Regions from separate parts of the Streptomyces sp. HUAS 31 genome, predicted to be linked through region 2. Evidence: predicted binding sites of a transcription regulator. Region 2 holds the regulator's gene; the other holds the start of a gene.
The links. Region 2 encodes HrcA, which represses chaperone genes, less so after heat shock. Its sites were predicted from a motif close to TTNGCACTCNGNNNNNCNGAGTGCNAA; they were not measured.

Region 1: groES (co-chaperone GroES) is a predicted target of HrcA. The motif match lies at 5,804-5,830, and genes of this name have one in related genera.

The regions. Positions count from the first base shown of each region.
Region 1 covers NZ_CP116353.1:5,715,981-5,723,257, forward strand. The annotation lists gene PGH47_RS25695 (LCP family protein) at 1-402, shown strand, start outside; gene PGH47_RS25700 (YciI family protein) at 512-868, shown strand; gene PGH47_RS25705 (RNA polymerase sigma factor) at 915-2,246, shown strand; gene PGH47_RS25710 (class I SAM-dependent methyltransferase) at 2,247-3,419, opposite strand; gene PGH47_RS25715 (polysaccharide deacetylase family protein) at 3,891-4,943, shown strand; gene PGH47_RS25720 (polysaccharide deacetylase family protein) at 4,940-5,770, shown strand; gene groES (co-chaperone GroES) at 5,977-6,285, shown strand; gene groL (chaperonin GroEL) at 6,407-7,277, shown strand, end outside.
Region 2 covers NZ_CP116353.1:3,228,687-3,235,963, reverse strand. The annotation lists gene PGH47_RS14290 (SpoIIE family protein phosphatase) at 1-1,489, shown strand, start outside; gene hemW (radical SAM family heme chaperone HemW) at 1,533-2,765, shown strand; gene PGH47_RS14280 (DUF3097 domain-containing protein) at 2,797-3,606, opposite strand; gene PGH47_RS14275 (MBL fold metallo-hydrolase) at 3,638-4,381, opposite strand; gene hrcA (heat-inducible transcriptional repressor HrcA) at 4,546-5,562, shown strand; gene dnaJ (molecular chaperone DnaJ) at 5,563-6,699, shown strand; gene PGH47_RS14260 (nitronate monooxygenase) at 6,890-7,277, shown strand, end outside.

The DNA of each region.
Region 1 (7,277 bases), 2.5 Mb from region 2:
GACAGCCATCTGACCCTGGCGGCGGGCACGCACCACCTGGACGGCGAGCAGGCGCTGGCCCTCGCCCGCACCCGGCACGGCATAGGCGACGGCAGCGACCTCGGCCGCATCGGCCTCCAGCAGACGCTGGTGAAGGCACTCCTGGACCAGATGTCCGCGACGTCCCTGCTCACCGACCCCACCAGGCTCTACCGGGTCGCCGACGCGGTGACGGCCGGCCTGACCACCGACACCGGCCTGGACTCCCTGACCGAGCTGGTGAGCCTCGGCCGCAGCCTGAGCGGCCTGACGTCGGACGCGGTGCGGACCGTCATGATGCCGGTCGTACCGGCGCCGTCGGACCGCAACCGGGTGGTGGCCGAGGAGCCGGAGGCGGGCGAACTGTGGGAGTCCCTGAGGTGAGAAAAAAATCTTCGAGGAAATCCGGGGAGCGTGTCGATCGAGCGGTCCGCCGTTCGACGAAGGTGTGAGAGGCCGGGAGGAACCCGGTCCCCGCACACGAGGAGCCACCATGCCCCGCTACCTGTCGCTCGTGAAGATCGACGAGTCCACCGCCCCCGCCGAGGGCCCGAGCCCCGAGCTGATGCAGCGGATGGGCGAGCTGATGGAAGAGATCACCAAGGCCGGCGTCATGCTCGACACGGCCGGACTGACGCCGTCCGCGCAGGGCAGCCGCGTGCACTGGGAGGGCGGCAGCATCTCCGTCACCGACGGGCCCTTCACCGAGTCCAAGGAGGTCATCGGCGGCTACGCGCTCATGCAGTGCAAGGACATGGCCGAGGCCCTGGAGTGGACCAAGCGGTTCGTCAAGGTGCACGGCGAGGAGTGGACGGTGACCTGCGAGGTGCGGGAGATCGCCGAGGGCTGATCCGGTTCCTTGGCTCCGTGGCCGTACGGGTGTCTGATGGTGGGCTGTGGAACCACAGCCCCAGCCCACCGCGGACACCGGCGGCGCCGCCGCGGACAGCGATCGCGGCACCGCCGGTACCGGCACTGCCGCCGCCGACACGGCCGCGACCGTCGAGACCGTCTTCCGTATCGAGTCCCCGCGGGTCATCGCGGCCGTCACCCGGCTGGTCCGCGACGTCGGCATCGCCGAGGAGCTCGCGCAGGACGCGCTGGTCGCCGCGCTGGAGCAGTGGCCGCGCGACGGCGTCCCGGACAACCCCGGCGCCTGGCTCATGGCCGCCGCCAGGCACCGCGCCGTCGACCTGATCCGCCGCCGCGAGAACTACGCCCGCAAGCTCGCCGAGATCGGCCGCGACCTGGAGACGACGGCACCCCCCGAGGAGCCGTCCGACCCCGAGGACATCGACGACGATCTGCTGCGCCTGGTCTTCACCACCTGCCACCCGGTGCTGTCGCCGGAGTCCCGCATCGCCCTCACCCTCCGCCTCCTCGGCGGTCTGACCACCCCGGAGATCGCCCGGGCCTTCCTGGTCCCGGAGCCGACGGTCGCCCAGCGCATCGTCCGCGCCAAGCGCACGCTCGCCACGAAGAACGTCGCCTTCGAGGTCCCCTACGGCCCCGACCGCGAGGCCCGTCTCGGCTCGGTCCTCGACGTCATCTACCTGATCTTCAACGAGGGGTACGCCGCCACGGCCGGCGACGACTGGCTGCGCCCGGGCCTGTGCGAGGACGCGCTGCGGCTGGCCCGCGTGCTGTCGGGGCTGATGCCGAAGGAGCCGGAGGTGCACGCGCTGACGTCCCTGCTGGAGTTCCAGGCGTCCCGCGCGGCGGCCCGCACCGGCCCGTCCGGCGAGCCGATCCTGCTGAAGGACCAGAGCCGCGGCCGCTGGAACCGCATGCTGATCGCCCGCGGCATCCAGGCCCTGTCCCGCGCCGACGCCACGGCCACCGGCGCCCCCGGCCCGTACGCCCTCCAGGCGGCCATCGCCGCGTGCCACGCGCACGCGTACACCTACGACGAGACCGACTGGAAGACCATCGCCACCCTCTACGGCCTCCTCGCCGCCCGAGTGCCCTCCCCGGTCATCGAGTTGAACCGCGCGGTCGCCGTGTCGATGGCCGAGGGCCCGCGGCCCGCCCTGGAGATCGTCGACGCCATCGCCGCCGAACCGGCGCTGCGGGACTACCACTTGCTGCCGAGCGTCCGCGGCGACCTGCTCCAGCGCCTGGGCCGTACGGCGGAGGCACGGGCGGAGTTCGAGCGGGCGGCGACGCTGACCCGGAACGCGCCCGAGCGGGAGATGCTGCTCAGGCGGGCGGCGGACACCGGCGCGTGACTACGCGGGCCGCCCCACCAGCATCGTCGGCGCCCCCGCCACGCGGGTCAGGAACACCGTCGCCGCGTTCGGTCCCTGCGGCTTGACCTTCTTGCGCAGTTCCTCCGGCTCGACGGCGGAGCCGCGCTTCTTGACGGTCAGGACACCCACCTCGCGCTCCCGCAGCAGCGCCTTCAACTTCTTGACGTTGAAGGGGAGCCGGTCGGTGATCTCGTACGCCGTCGCGTACGGCGTCGGCCGCAGCTCGTCGGCCGTGATGTACGCGATGGTCGCGTCGACCAGCCCGCCGTCCAGGTCGTCGGCGACCTCGGCGACCAGATGGGCGCGGATGACGGCGCCGTCGGGCTCGTACAAGTACCGGCCGACGGGCCGGACTTCGGGGTCGGGCAGGCCGCGGGAGAGCAGCGAGCGCGGACCGGGCAGCAGGGTGGCGCGGATCGCCCCGGGGGCGCTGCCGAACCACAGCACCGCCTCCTTCACGTCCCCGCCGTCCGAGATCCACTCGGCCTCGGCGTCGTCGGGGATCGCCTCGTGGGGGATGCCGGGCGCGATCTTCAGGGCGGCGTGCGGTGCCTTGCGTGCCGCCTCGACGGCCCAGGACAGCGGCGGCGAATAAGCCTCGGGATCGAAGATCCGCCCGCGTCCGCCGCGCCGGGCCGGGTCGACGAACACGGCGTCGTAGCCGCTGGTGTCCACCTCGGTGACGTCCGCCTCCCGCACCTCGACCAGGTCGGCGAGTCCGAGGGCCTCGGCGTTCGCCCGCGCCGCCGCCGCCGTCGCCGGATCCCGGTCCACCGCCAGCACCCGGATCCCGGCCCGCGCCAGCGCGACGGCGTCGCCGCCGATCCCGCAGCACAGGTCGGCGACAGAGCCGATGCCCAGCTCCCGCATCCGCCGCGCCCGGTACGTCGCCACGCTCGCCCGCGTCGACTGCTCGACCCCGTTCGGCGTGAAGAACATCCGCCCCGCGTCCGCCGCCCCGAACTTCGCCACCGCCCGCTGCCGCAGCCGCGCCTGACCGAGGGCCGCCGACACCAGCTCGGCGGGGTGCTCGCGGCGCAGCCGGGTGGCGACGGCGAGTTCGTCGGCGGGGTCGGTGTCGCGGACGACGTCGAGGAGGGCGCGGCCCTCGGGGGTGAGGAGCAGGGAGAGGGAGGCGAGGTGGTCGTTCACCGGGACATTGTCGGCCAGGTGCGGCGCGGACGGCGTACGGCCCGGTCGTGGGGTGCCGCCCGGCGCCTGCCGCCCGGACCGTGTCCCGTCCGCTGCCTGCTGCCGGCCGTCGCGGACCGCCCGCCGCCCGCTGCCGGCCGTCGCGGACCGCCCGCCGCCCGCTGCCGGCCGCCGCGGACCGCCCGCCGCCCGCTGCCGGCCGCCGCGGACCGCCTGCCGCCCGGACCGTCTGCCGCCCGGACCGCCTGCCGCCCGCCGCGTGCTACCGTCCGCCGCCCGCCGCGGACCGCCCGCCGCCCGCTGCCGCCCGCCGCGGACCGCCTGCCGCCCGGACCGCCCGCCGCCCGGATCCTCTGCCGCCCGTCGGCCACGTGTCGCGCCGCCCGCGCTGTGGGCCAGTCGGTGGATGGTCCGTCGACTGCCGCGGTGTCGGGCCGGGTTCGGGGCGGGAGCCTGCCAGGATCCGGCTCCATGCGACTAGTAGTACAAAATGACAAAAGCCTCGGAAATGGGGCGGTACCCGTAGGACGCCGTCAGCGGACGGCCCGGCGTGCGCGCGTCCACGGCGTCATGGCCGTGCTGGTCGTGGCCGCCATCGCCTCCGGCTGCGCGCAGCCCGGCGGATCCGCGGCCGGAGCCCCGCCCTGGGCAGGACGCGCGTCGGGGACGACGGGCGTACCCGGTCCGGGAGGCGGATCCGAGGCCGCGGGCTCCCCGCCGAGCCGGCAGCCGCTCGAGGCGTCGTCGCCGATCGCCACCGCGAACTCACAGGCCAAGAAGTTCCAGTCGGCCCAGGAGGCCCGCACCGCCCGGATCGCCGCCGCCCGGCGCTGGCGCCTGGACGGCGTCCCGCTCACGCCCCCGCCGCCCCCGGCGAAGAAGCCGGAGATCACCACCCGCGACGGCTTCGAGGTCGACGGACACGAGGAACTCGGGCTCCCGCCGGTCTTCACGACCGTCCCGACCGAGCAGCGGGTCGTCTTCCTCACCATCGACGACGGCGCCGAGAAGGACCCGACCTTCCTGCGGATGATGGACGACCTCCAGGTGCCGTACACCGCCTTCCTCAGCAACTACCTGATCAAGGAGGACTACGGCTACTTCCGGCGGATGCAGCGCAGCGGCGTGGTCCTGAACAACCACACCCTGCACCACCCCTACCTCCCGGCCCTGTCCTACCGCCGCCAGCAGCACGAGATCTGCGGCATGCAGCAGGTGATCGAGGAGCGCTACGGCAAGCGCCCGCTGCTCTTCCGCCCGCCCTTCGGCAACTACAACCGCAACAGCCTGCGGGCCGCCAAGTCCTGCGGCATCGAGTACGTCCCGCTGTGGAACGAGGAGGTCTTCGTCGACCACTGGGACTACCGCGAGTGGGACCGGAAGATCCGACCGGGTGACATCGTGCTCAGTCATTTCCGGGGCCGGGAGGACTGGAAGGGCACAATGCCCGACATGATCCGCCGGTTCCTGAACAAGGTGACGGCCGAGGGGTACGCGGTGGCACGGCTGGAGGACTACCTGTGAGATCGGCGCGGACGCCGGGGTCGCGGGCCCTCGCGGCAGTGGTCCTGGCGTCCGCCCTGCTCGCGGGCTGTGCTCGGCCGACGGGTCCGGCCGACCCCCGCGGCGGGCCGGCCGAGCGGTCGGCGCGCTCGGCGAAGAACCCCACGCACACCCAACAGCCGTACCGTCGCTGGGGCCTGAGCGACCCGCTGCCCGCGCCGCCGTCCCCGCCCGCCCGCAGGACACCGCACCCGGCCGGCGACCGGCTGCCCGTCGTGCACCGTGTCCCCACCCGCGACCGGGTCGTCTTCCTCAGCTACGACGACGGCGCCGAGAAGGACCCCCGCTTCGTTGACATGGTCCGCGAGCTGCGGCTGCCCGTCAGCATGTTCCTCACGGACAGCGTGGTCGGCCCGGGCTACGGCCACTTCGCCCGGCTGCGCTCGGTGGGCGCGTCGATCCAGAACCACACCCTCGACCACGCCGCCCTGCGCGGTCTGCCGTACGCGGGGCAGCGCGCCGAGATCTGCGGCCAGCAGAACAAGCTCCGCGCCCGCTTCGGCATCCGCCCCCGCCTGTTCCGCCCGCCCTACGGCACCTACGACGCCACCACGCTGCGCGCCGCCGCGCACTGCGGTGTCACGGCGGTCGTGCTCTGGCGGGCGGCGATGGAGGGCGACGGCGGACTGACGTACGCCGGGGGGCCCGCCCGGCTGCGCGCCGGGGACATCGTGTCCGTCCCTTCGGGTGAGCCCGCCGGGCTGGGTCTGCGGGAGCGGACGACCCGGCTGCTGCGGGAGATCCAGCGGCGGGGACTCACGGTGGGGCGCCTGGAGGACTACCTGTAGCGAGGCCGCCGGGATGCGCCGCGCCGTCGTGAATTAGCAGTCCGCTTGACCGAGTGCTAATCACGGTCATAGTCTCGGGTCTGGCACTCCCCACTGGAGAGTGCCAACTACGCGACGGGCAGGTCCGGCACCCGCGACGACGGATCCACCTGGTCGCCACCTCAGACAGTTAACCCCGTGAGATCTCCGAAGGGGGAGGTCGGATCGTGACGACCACCAGCTCCAAGGTTGCCATCAAGCCGCTCGAGGACCGCATCGTGGTCCAGCCGCTCGACGCCGAGCAGACCACCGCCTCTGGCCTGGTCATCCCGGACACCGCCAAGGAGAAGCCCCAGGAGGGCGTCGTCCTGGCCGTGGGCCCGGGCCGCTTCGAGAACGGCGAGCGCCTGCCGCTCGACGTCAAGACCGGCGACATCGTGCTGTACAGCAAGTACGGCGGCACCGAGGTGAAGTACAACGGCGAGGAGTACCTCGTCCTCTCGGCTCGCGACGTGCTCGCGATCATCGAGAAGTAAGCACCACCTCAGAGTTTTTCCAGCTGCGCCCCTGGCCCCCCGCGACCACTTAAAGAAGCCGGGCGCCCGGGGCGCAGTGTCTTTTTTGAGAACCCACAGATCCGAGAGGGCTCCCGCTGTCATGGCGAAGATCCTGAAGTTCGACGAGGACGCCCGTCGCGCCCTCGAGCGCGGCGTCAACAAGCTGGCCGACACGGTCAAGGTGACGATCGGCCCCAAGGGCCGCAACGTCGTCATCGACAAGAAGTTCGGCGCGCCCACCATCACCAACGACGGTGTCACGATCGCCCGTGAGGTCGAGATCGAGGACCCGTACGAGAACCTCGGCGCCCAGCTGGTGAAGGAGGTGGCGACCAAGACCAACGACATCGCTGGTGACGGCACCACCACCGCCACCGTGCTGGCCCAGGCGCTGGTCCGCGAGGGCCTGAAGAACGTCGCCGCGGGTGCCTCCCCGGCCGCGCTCAAGAAGGGCATCGACGCGGCCGTGGCCGCCGTCTCCGAGGACCTCCTCGCCTCGGCCCGCCCGATCGACGAGAAGTCCGACATCGCCGCGGTCGCCGCGCTGTCCGCCCAGGACCAGCAGGTCGGCGAGCTCATCGCCGAGGCGATGGACAAGGTCGGCAAGGACGGTGTCATCACCGTCGAGGAGTCCAACACCTTCGGTCTGGAGCTGGACTTCACCGAGGGCATGGCCTTCGACAAGGGCTACCTGTCGCCGTACTTCGTGACGGACCAGGAGCGCATGGAGGCCGTCCTGGAGGATCCCTACATCCTCATCAACCAGGGCAAGATCTCCTCCATCCAGGACCTGCTGCCGCTGCTGGAGAAGGTCATCCAGTCGGGTGGCTCCAAGCCGCTGCTGATCATCGCCGAGGACGTCGACGGCGAGGCCCTGTCGACCCTGGTCGTCAACAAGATCCGCGGCACCTTCAACGCGGTCGCGGTCAAGGCCCCCGGCTTCGGTGACCGCCGCAAGGCGATGCTCCAGG
Region 2 (7,277 bases):
CGCCAAGACCGTGTGGGCGCGGCTGCCCGCCGAGGACCCGGTGCCGCTCAGGGACGACATCGAGGCGTACGCCGAGGAACGCGCGCTGGAGCGCGGGCTGCGGGTCGCCGAGATCCTCGCCCCCGAGCCCCAGCGGGCCGAGCTCGAGCGGGACTGGCTCAACCGGGGCGCCCTGTCCTTCCTCGCCGAGGCCTCCGACCTGCTCGCCGGGCAGCTCGACGAGAACCTCGTCGCCGCGCTCGCCGGCCAGCTGATCGTGCCGAGGCTCGCGGACTGGTGCGCGGTCTGGCTGGAGGACGAGGTCGCCGGGCGCTGGGGATACGCCCGCTCCGGCGACGGGGACAGCGGCGGGGGCTGGGCCGTGGACGGCATCGCCGGGACCGGGCCCCGGCTCGCCCGGGTCTGGCACGGCTCCGAGAACCTCATCGAGGAACTGCGGCGGGCCCTGGAGAAGGAGCCGCCGCTGCCCCCCGACAACCACCGCACCGGGCCCGTCGCCTACCCCTGGCCCGGTGACGCGCTCGGCCGGCGCCAGGAGCACGGCACCGCGCTCGCGTACCGCCTCATCGCCGGCGGCCACCCGCTGGGCACGCTGGTCATCGGGCGGGCCGACCTCCTGCGCTTCCCCGACGAGGTCACCGGACTGGTCGAGGACCTCAGCCGCCGGGTCGCCCTGGCCATCGGCGCGGCCCGCCAGTACGCCCGGCAGGCCACCATCAGCCGGGTCCTCCAGCGCGGACTGCTGCCCGGCGCCGTCGCGGAGATCCCCGGCGTGGCCAGCGCGCTGGTGTACGAGCCGTGCGACAAGGGCGGCCCCAGCGGCGACTTCTACGACCTCTTCCCGGCCCGCGACGGCCGCTGGTGCTTCGCCATCGGCGACGTCCAGGGCAAGGGCCCCGAGGCGGCCGTGGTGATCGGCATCGCCCGGCCCTGGCTGCGGCTCCTCGCCCGCGAGGGCTACCGCGTCTCCGACGTCCTGGACCGCCTCAACCAGCTCCTCCTCGACGACGCCACGGAGGCCGCGGACGCCGCCGCCCGCGCCCTCGTCGGCCCGGCGGCGCCCGGCGACGGCCCGCAGACCCGGTTCCTGTCCCTGCTCTACGGCGAGCTCACGCCCTTCGAGGGCGGTATCCGCTGCACCCTCGCCTCCGCCGGCCATCCGCTGCCCCTGCTCCTCGGCGCGGACGGCGAGGTCCACACCGCCGCCCAGCCGCAGACCCTCCTCGGGGTCGTCGAGGACGCGACGTACACCAGCGAGACCTTCGAGCTGCGCTCCGGCGACACCCTGCTGTGCGTGACCGACGGAGTCACCGAGCGGCGCAGCGGCACCCGCCAGTTCGACGACGGCGACGGCCTGGCGACCGCGCTCGCCGGGTGCACGGGCCTGAACGCCCAGCTGATCGCGGAACGGATCCGCCGCCTCGTGCACGAGTTCGGCGGCCGCCCGCCCGAGGACGACCTGGCACTGCTGGTGCTCCAGGCCGAGTGACCGGCGGGGAGGGACACCGGCGGAGTACGGGACAATGGAACCCATGCCCTCCGTACTCCCCGACGGCGAGCCCGTCCCCGACGACGGCGCGCTGCCCGCCTCCGCACTCACCGGGACCGCAGACCGCCCCCTCGGCTTCTATCTGCACGTCCCGTACTGCGCGACCCGCTGCGGCTACTGCGACTTCAACACCTACACCGCGACCGAGCTGCGTGGCACGGGCGGAGTGCTGGCGTCCCGCGACAACTACGCCGACACCCTCGTCGACGAGGTCCGCCTGGCCCGCAAGGTCCTCGGCGACGACCGGCGCGAGGTCCGCACGGTCTTCGTCGGCGGCGGTACGCCCACCCTGCTGGCCGCCGGTGATCTCGTACGGATGCTGGGGGCGATCCGCGACGAGTTCGGGCTGGCGCCGGACGCGGAGATCACCACGGAGGCGAACCCGGAGTCGGTGGACCCGGCATATCTGGCCACGCTCCGCGAGGGCGGCTTCAACCGGATCTCCTTCGGCATGCAGAGCGCGAAGCAGCACGTGCTGAAGATCCTCGACCGCACGCACACCCCCGGCCGCCCCGAGGCCTGCGTCGCCGAGGCCCGCGCGGCGGGCTTCGAGCATGTGAACCTGGACCTGATCTACGGCACCCCGGGCGAGTCCGACGACGACTGGCGGGCCTCGCTGGAGGCGGCGCTCGGCGCCGGACCCGACCATGTGTCGGCGTACGCCCTGATCGTCGAGGAGGGCACCCAGCTGGCCCGCCGGATCCGCCGGGGCGAGGTCCCGATGACGGACGACGACGTCCACGCGGACCGCTACCTGATCGCGGACGAGGTGATGTCGGCGGCCGGTTTCGACTGGTACGAGGTCTCCAACTGGGCCACCTCCGAGGCCGCCCGCTGCCTGCACAACGAGCTGTACTGGCGCGGCGCCGACTGGTGGGGCGCGGGCCCCGGAGCCCACTCGCACGTCGGCGGGGTGCGCTGGTGGAACGTCAAGCACCCGGGCGCGTACGCGGCGGCCCTGGCGGCGGGACGGTCACCGGGCGCCGGCCGCGAACTCCTGTCGGACGAGGACCGCAGGGTCGAGCGCATCCTGCTGGAGCTGCGCCTGCGCGAGGGCGTGCCCTTGGCGCTGCTTCGCGAGGAGGGCCTGCGGGCGTCCCGCCGAGCCCTGTCGGACGGGCTGTTGGAAAGCGGTCCGTACGAGGAGGGACAGGCCGTCCTGACGCTGCGGGGGCGGCTGCTGGCGGACGCGGTGGTGCGGGACCTGGTGGACTGAGCGGGCGTACCCGGCCGGCCCGGCAGCCGCCCTACGCCGGTGTCGTGACGAAGTCGATCAGTTCCTCCACCCGTCCCAGCAGCTCCGGCTCCAGGTCCTTGTAGGAACCCACCCGCTTGAGGATCGCCTGCCACACCGCCCCGGTGTTGTCCGACGGCCAGCCCAGGGCCCGGCACACCCCGGTCTTCCAGTCCTGGCCGCGCGGGACCCGGGGCCATGCCTCGATGCCTAGGGCCGCCGGCTTCACGGCCTCCCAGATGTCGATGTACGGGTGGCCCACCACCAGGGCGTGCTCGCTCGTCACCGACTCGGCGATGCGCCATTCCTTCGTGCCGGGGACCAGATGGTCCACGAGGACGCCGAGGCGCGCGTCCGGATCGGGTGCGAATTCGGCCACGATCGACGGCAGGTCGTCGACGCCCTCCAGGTACTCCACGACCACGCCCTCGACGCGCAGGTCGTCGCCCCACACCTTCTCGACCAGCTCGGCGTCGTGCCGGCCCTCCACGTAGATACGGCCGGCACGGGCCACGCGGGCACGAGCCCCGGGGACGGCGACCGAACCGGAGGCCGTACGGGTCGGACGTGCCGGAGCCGCGCCCGACGGGCGGACCAGCGTGACGACCTTGCCCTCCAGCAGGAATCCACGCGGCTCCAGCGGGAACACCCGGTGCTTGCCGAAGCGGTCCTCCAGGGTCACCGTGCCCGCCTCGCAGCGGATCACCGCGCCGCAGAACCCCGTGCCGGGCTCCTCGACCACCAGGCCGGGCTCCGCCGGTACCTCGGGGACGGGCTTGGGCTTCTTCCAGGGCGGGGTCAGGTCCGGGGAGTACTGGCGCATTCGGACGACGATAGGAGAAGCACCCCCGCGCTCACTGCGACACGCCGAATTCCGACGCGAGCTCGTCGCGCTGGCGCCGTACGAACTCCGCGTCCACCACCGCTCCGTGACCGGGTACGTACAGCGCGTCCTCGCCGCCCAGGGACAGCAGCCGGTCCAGCGCGGCGGGCCAGTGCGAGGGCACCGCGTCGGACCCGGCCTGGGGCTCGCCCGACTCCTCCACCAGATCCCCGCAGAAGACCACCTCCCGGTCGCCCGAGACGTCACCCGGCACGAGCACCACCAGGTCGTGCGCGGTGTGCGCGGGGCCCACGTTCGCCAGCAGGACCTGGCGGCCGCCGCCCAGGTCGAGCGTCCACTCGCCGCTGACCTGGTGACGGGGCCGGATCAGCGCGTCCACCGCCTCCTCCGCGGCGGCCGGATCCAGACCGTTGCGCACCGCGTCGGCCCGCAGCTCCTCGCGCGCCTGCCGGCCGTCCAGCATCGTGTCCATGCCGACCGGGCCGTAGACCTCCGCGCCCGCGAACGCCGACGCCCCGAAGACATGGTCGAAGTGGGGATGCGTCAGCGCGAGATGAGTCACACGGTGACCGGCGAGCCACTGCGCCTGCGTACGCAACCGCACGCCCTCCGCCAGGCTCGACCCGGCGTCGACGAGCAGCGCGGTGCCGTCCCCCACGACCAGCCCCGCCGTGCAGTCCCAGCCCGGAAGCCGGCACCGGCCCACCCCGGACGCCAGCCGCTCCCATCCCAGCTCTTCCCAAGTCACCGTCATGCGGCGACGCTAGCGGGGACACCCGTGTCGAGCACGGCGGACCTGGCCCGGCCTTGCCCGGGGTGTACCCCACCGCCGTACACTGGCCGGGGACGGCTGGCACTCGGATGGACAGAGTGCCAGGAAAGATGCCAAGGGGAACGAGATCTGGAGGTGCGCGCGAGATGCTGAGTGAACGCAGGCTCCAGGTGCTGCGCGCCATCGTCCAGGACTACGTCGGGACGGAGGAGCCGGTCGGCTCCAAGGCGCTCACCGAGCGGCACAACCTCGGCGTCTCCCCGGCCACCGTCCGCAACGACATGGCGGCGCTGGAGGACGAGGGCTTCATCGCCCAGCCGCACACCAGCGCCGGGCGCATCCCCACCGACAAGGGCTACCGGCTGTTCGTCGACAAGCTCGCCGGCGTCAAGCCGATGACCCCGCCCGAGCGGCGCGCCATCCAGAACTTCCTCGACGGCGCGGTCGACCTCGACGACGTCGTGGCCCGCACGGTACGGCTGCTCGCGCAGCTCACCCGGCAGGTCGCCGTCGTGCAGTACCCGTCGCTGACCCGGTCCACCGTCCGGCACGTCGAGCTGCTCTCGCTCGCGCCCGCGCGGGTGATGCTCGTGCTGATCACGGACACCGGCCGGGTCGAGCAGCGGATGATCGACTGCCCGGCGCCCTTCGGCGAGGCCTCGCTCGCGGACCTGCGGGCACGGCTGAACAGCAAGGTCGCGGGGCGGCGCTTCACCGATGTGCCAAGGCTCGTCGAGGACCTCCCCGAGGCCTTCGACATCGAGGACCGCGGCACCGTCTCGACCGTGCTCTCCACCCTCCTGGAGACACTCGTCGAGGAGAACGAGGAGCGGCTGATGATCGGCGGCACCGCCAATCTCACCCGCTTCGGGCATGACTTCCCCCTCACCATCCGGCCGGTCCTGGAAGCCCTGGAGGAGCAGGTCGTCCTCCTCAAGTTGCTTGGCGAGGCCGGGGATTCGGGCATGACCGTGCGGATCGGGCACGAGAACGCCTATGAGGGACTCAACTCCACTTCCGTGGTCTCGGTGGGCTACGGTTCGGGCGGCGAGGCAGTCGCCAAGCTCGGCGTGGTCGGACCGACCCGCATGGATTACCCGGGAACGATGGGAGCGGTACGCGCAGTGGCACGTTACGTCGGACAGATCCTGGCGGAGTCGTAAGTGGCCACGGACTACTACGCCGTGCTCGGCGTGCGTCGCGACGCGTCGCAGGAAGAGATCAAGAAGGCCTTCCGGCGGCTCGCCCGCGAGCTGCACCCGGACGTCAACCCGGATCCGAAGACCCAGGAGCGGTTCAAGGAGATCAACGCCGCTTACGAGGTGCTCTCGGACCCGCAGAAGAAGCAGGTCTACGACCTCGGCGGCGACCCGCTGTCCCAGGCGGGCGGCGCGGGCGCGGGCGGCTTCGGCGCCGGTGGCTTCGGCAACTTCTCGGACATCATGGACGCCTTCTTCGGTACGGCGTCCCAGCGCGGTCCGCGCTCGCGCACCCGGCGCGGCCAGGACGCGATGATCCGACTGGAGATCGAGCTCGACGAGGCGGCCTTCGGCACGACGAAGGACATCCAGGTCGACACGGCCGTCGTCTGCAACACCTGTAACGGTGAAGGGGCCGCACCCGGCACCTCCGCCCAGACGTGTGACATGTGCCGCGGTCGCGGTGAGGTGTCGCAGGTGACGCGGTCCTTCCTGGGCCAGGTCATGACGTCGCGGCCCTGCCCGCAGTGCCAGGGCTTCGGCACCGTCGTCCCGACGCCGTGCCCCGAGTGCGCCGGCGACGGCCGCGTACGGTCCCGGCGGACGCTGACGGTCAAGATCCCGGCCGGTGTCGACAACGGCACCCGCATCCAGCTCGCCGGTGAGGGCGAGGTCGGGCCCGGCGGCGGTCCCGCCGGTGACCTGTACGTCGAGATCCACGAACTCCCGCACTCGACGTTCCAGCGGCGCGGCGACGACCTGCACTGCACGGTGACGATCCCGATGACGGCGGCGTCCCTCGGCACGAAGGTGCCGCTGGAGACGCTGGACGGCATGGAGGAGGTCGACATCCGGCCCGGCACCCAGTCCGGCCAGTCGATCCCGCTGCACGGCCGCGGTGTCACGCATCTGCGGGGCGGCGGCCGAGGCGACCTCATCGTGCACGTCGAGGTCCAGACCCCGACCAAGCTGGACCCCGAACAGGAACGCCTCCTGCGCGAACTGGCCAAGCTCCGCGGCGAGGAACGCCCCCAGGGACAGTTCCAGCCGGGTCAGCAGGGGCTGTTCTCTCGGCTGAAGGATGCTTTCAACGGTCGCTGACGCGAGCTCGGCCGGCTGCCGGGGGTCCGGGGGTCGGCCCCCGGGCAGGCACAGTCAGCCCGGTCAGCAGGGGTTGTTCTCGCGGCTGAAGGACGCCTTCAACGGTCGCTGACGGGTGGGGGGAAGTTCCGGCCCGGGGCAAGGGAAGGGCCGATTCGGACTTGTTCGGAGGACGTGACAACATGCCGTCATGTCCTCCGCGCTGACCGATCTTTTCCCCCATCCGATCGTGCAGGCCCCCATGGCGGGCGGCGTCTCCGTGCCGCACCTCGCTGCCGCCGTGTCCGAGGCCGGTGGGCTGGGGTTTCTCGCCGCCGGGTACAAAACCGCCGACGGGATGTACCAGGAGATCAAGCAGCTGCGGGGACTGACCCAGCGCCCCTTCGGCGTCAACCTGTTCATGCCGCAGCCCGAGTACGCCGACGCGGCCGCCGTGGACGTCTACCGTCATCAGCTCGCCGGTGAGGCCGCCTGGTACGAGGTCGAGCTGGGGGACCCGGACAGCGGCCGCGACGACGGCTACGACGCCAAGCTCGCCGTGCTCCTCGACAACCCGGTGCCGGTCGTCTCCTTCCACT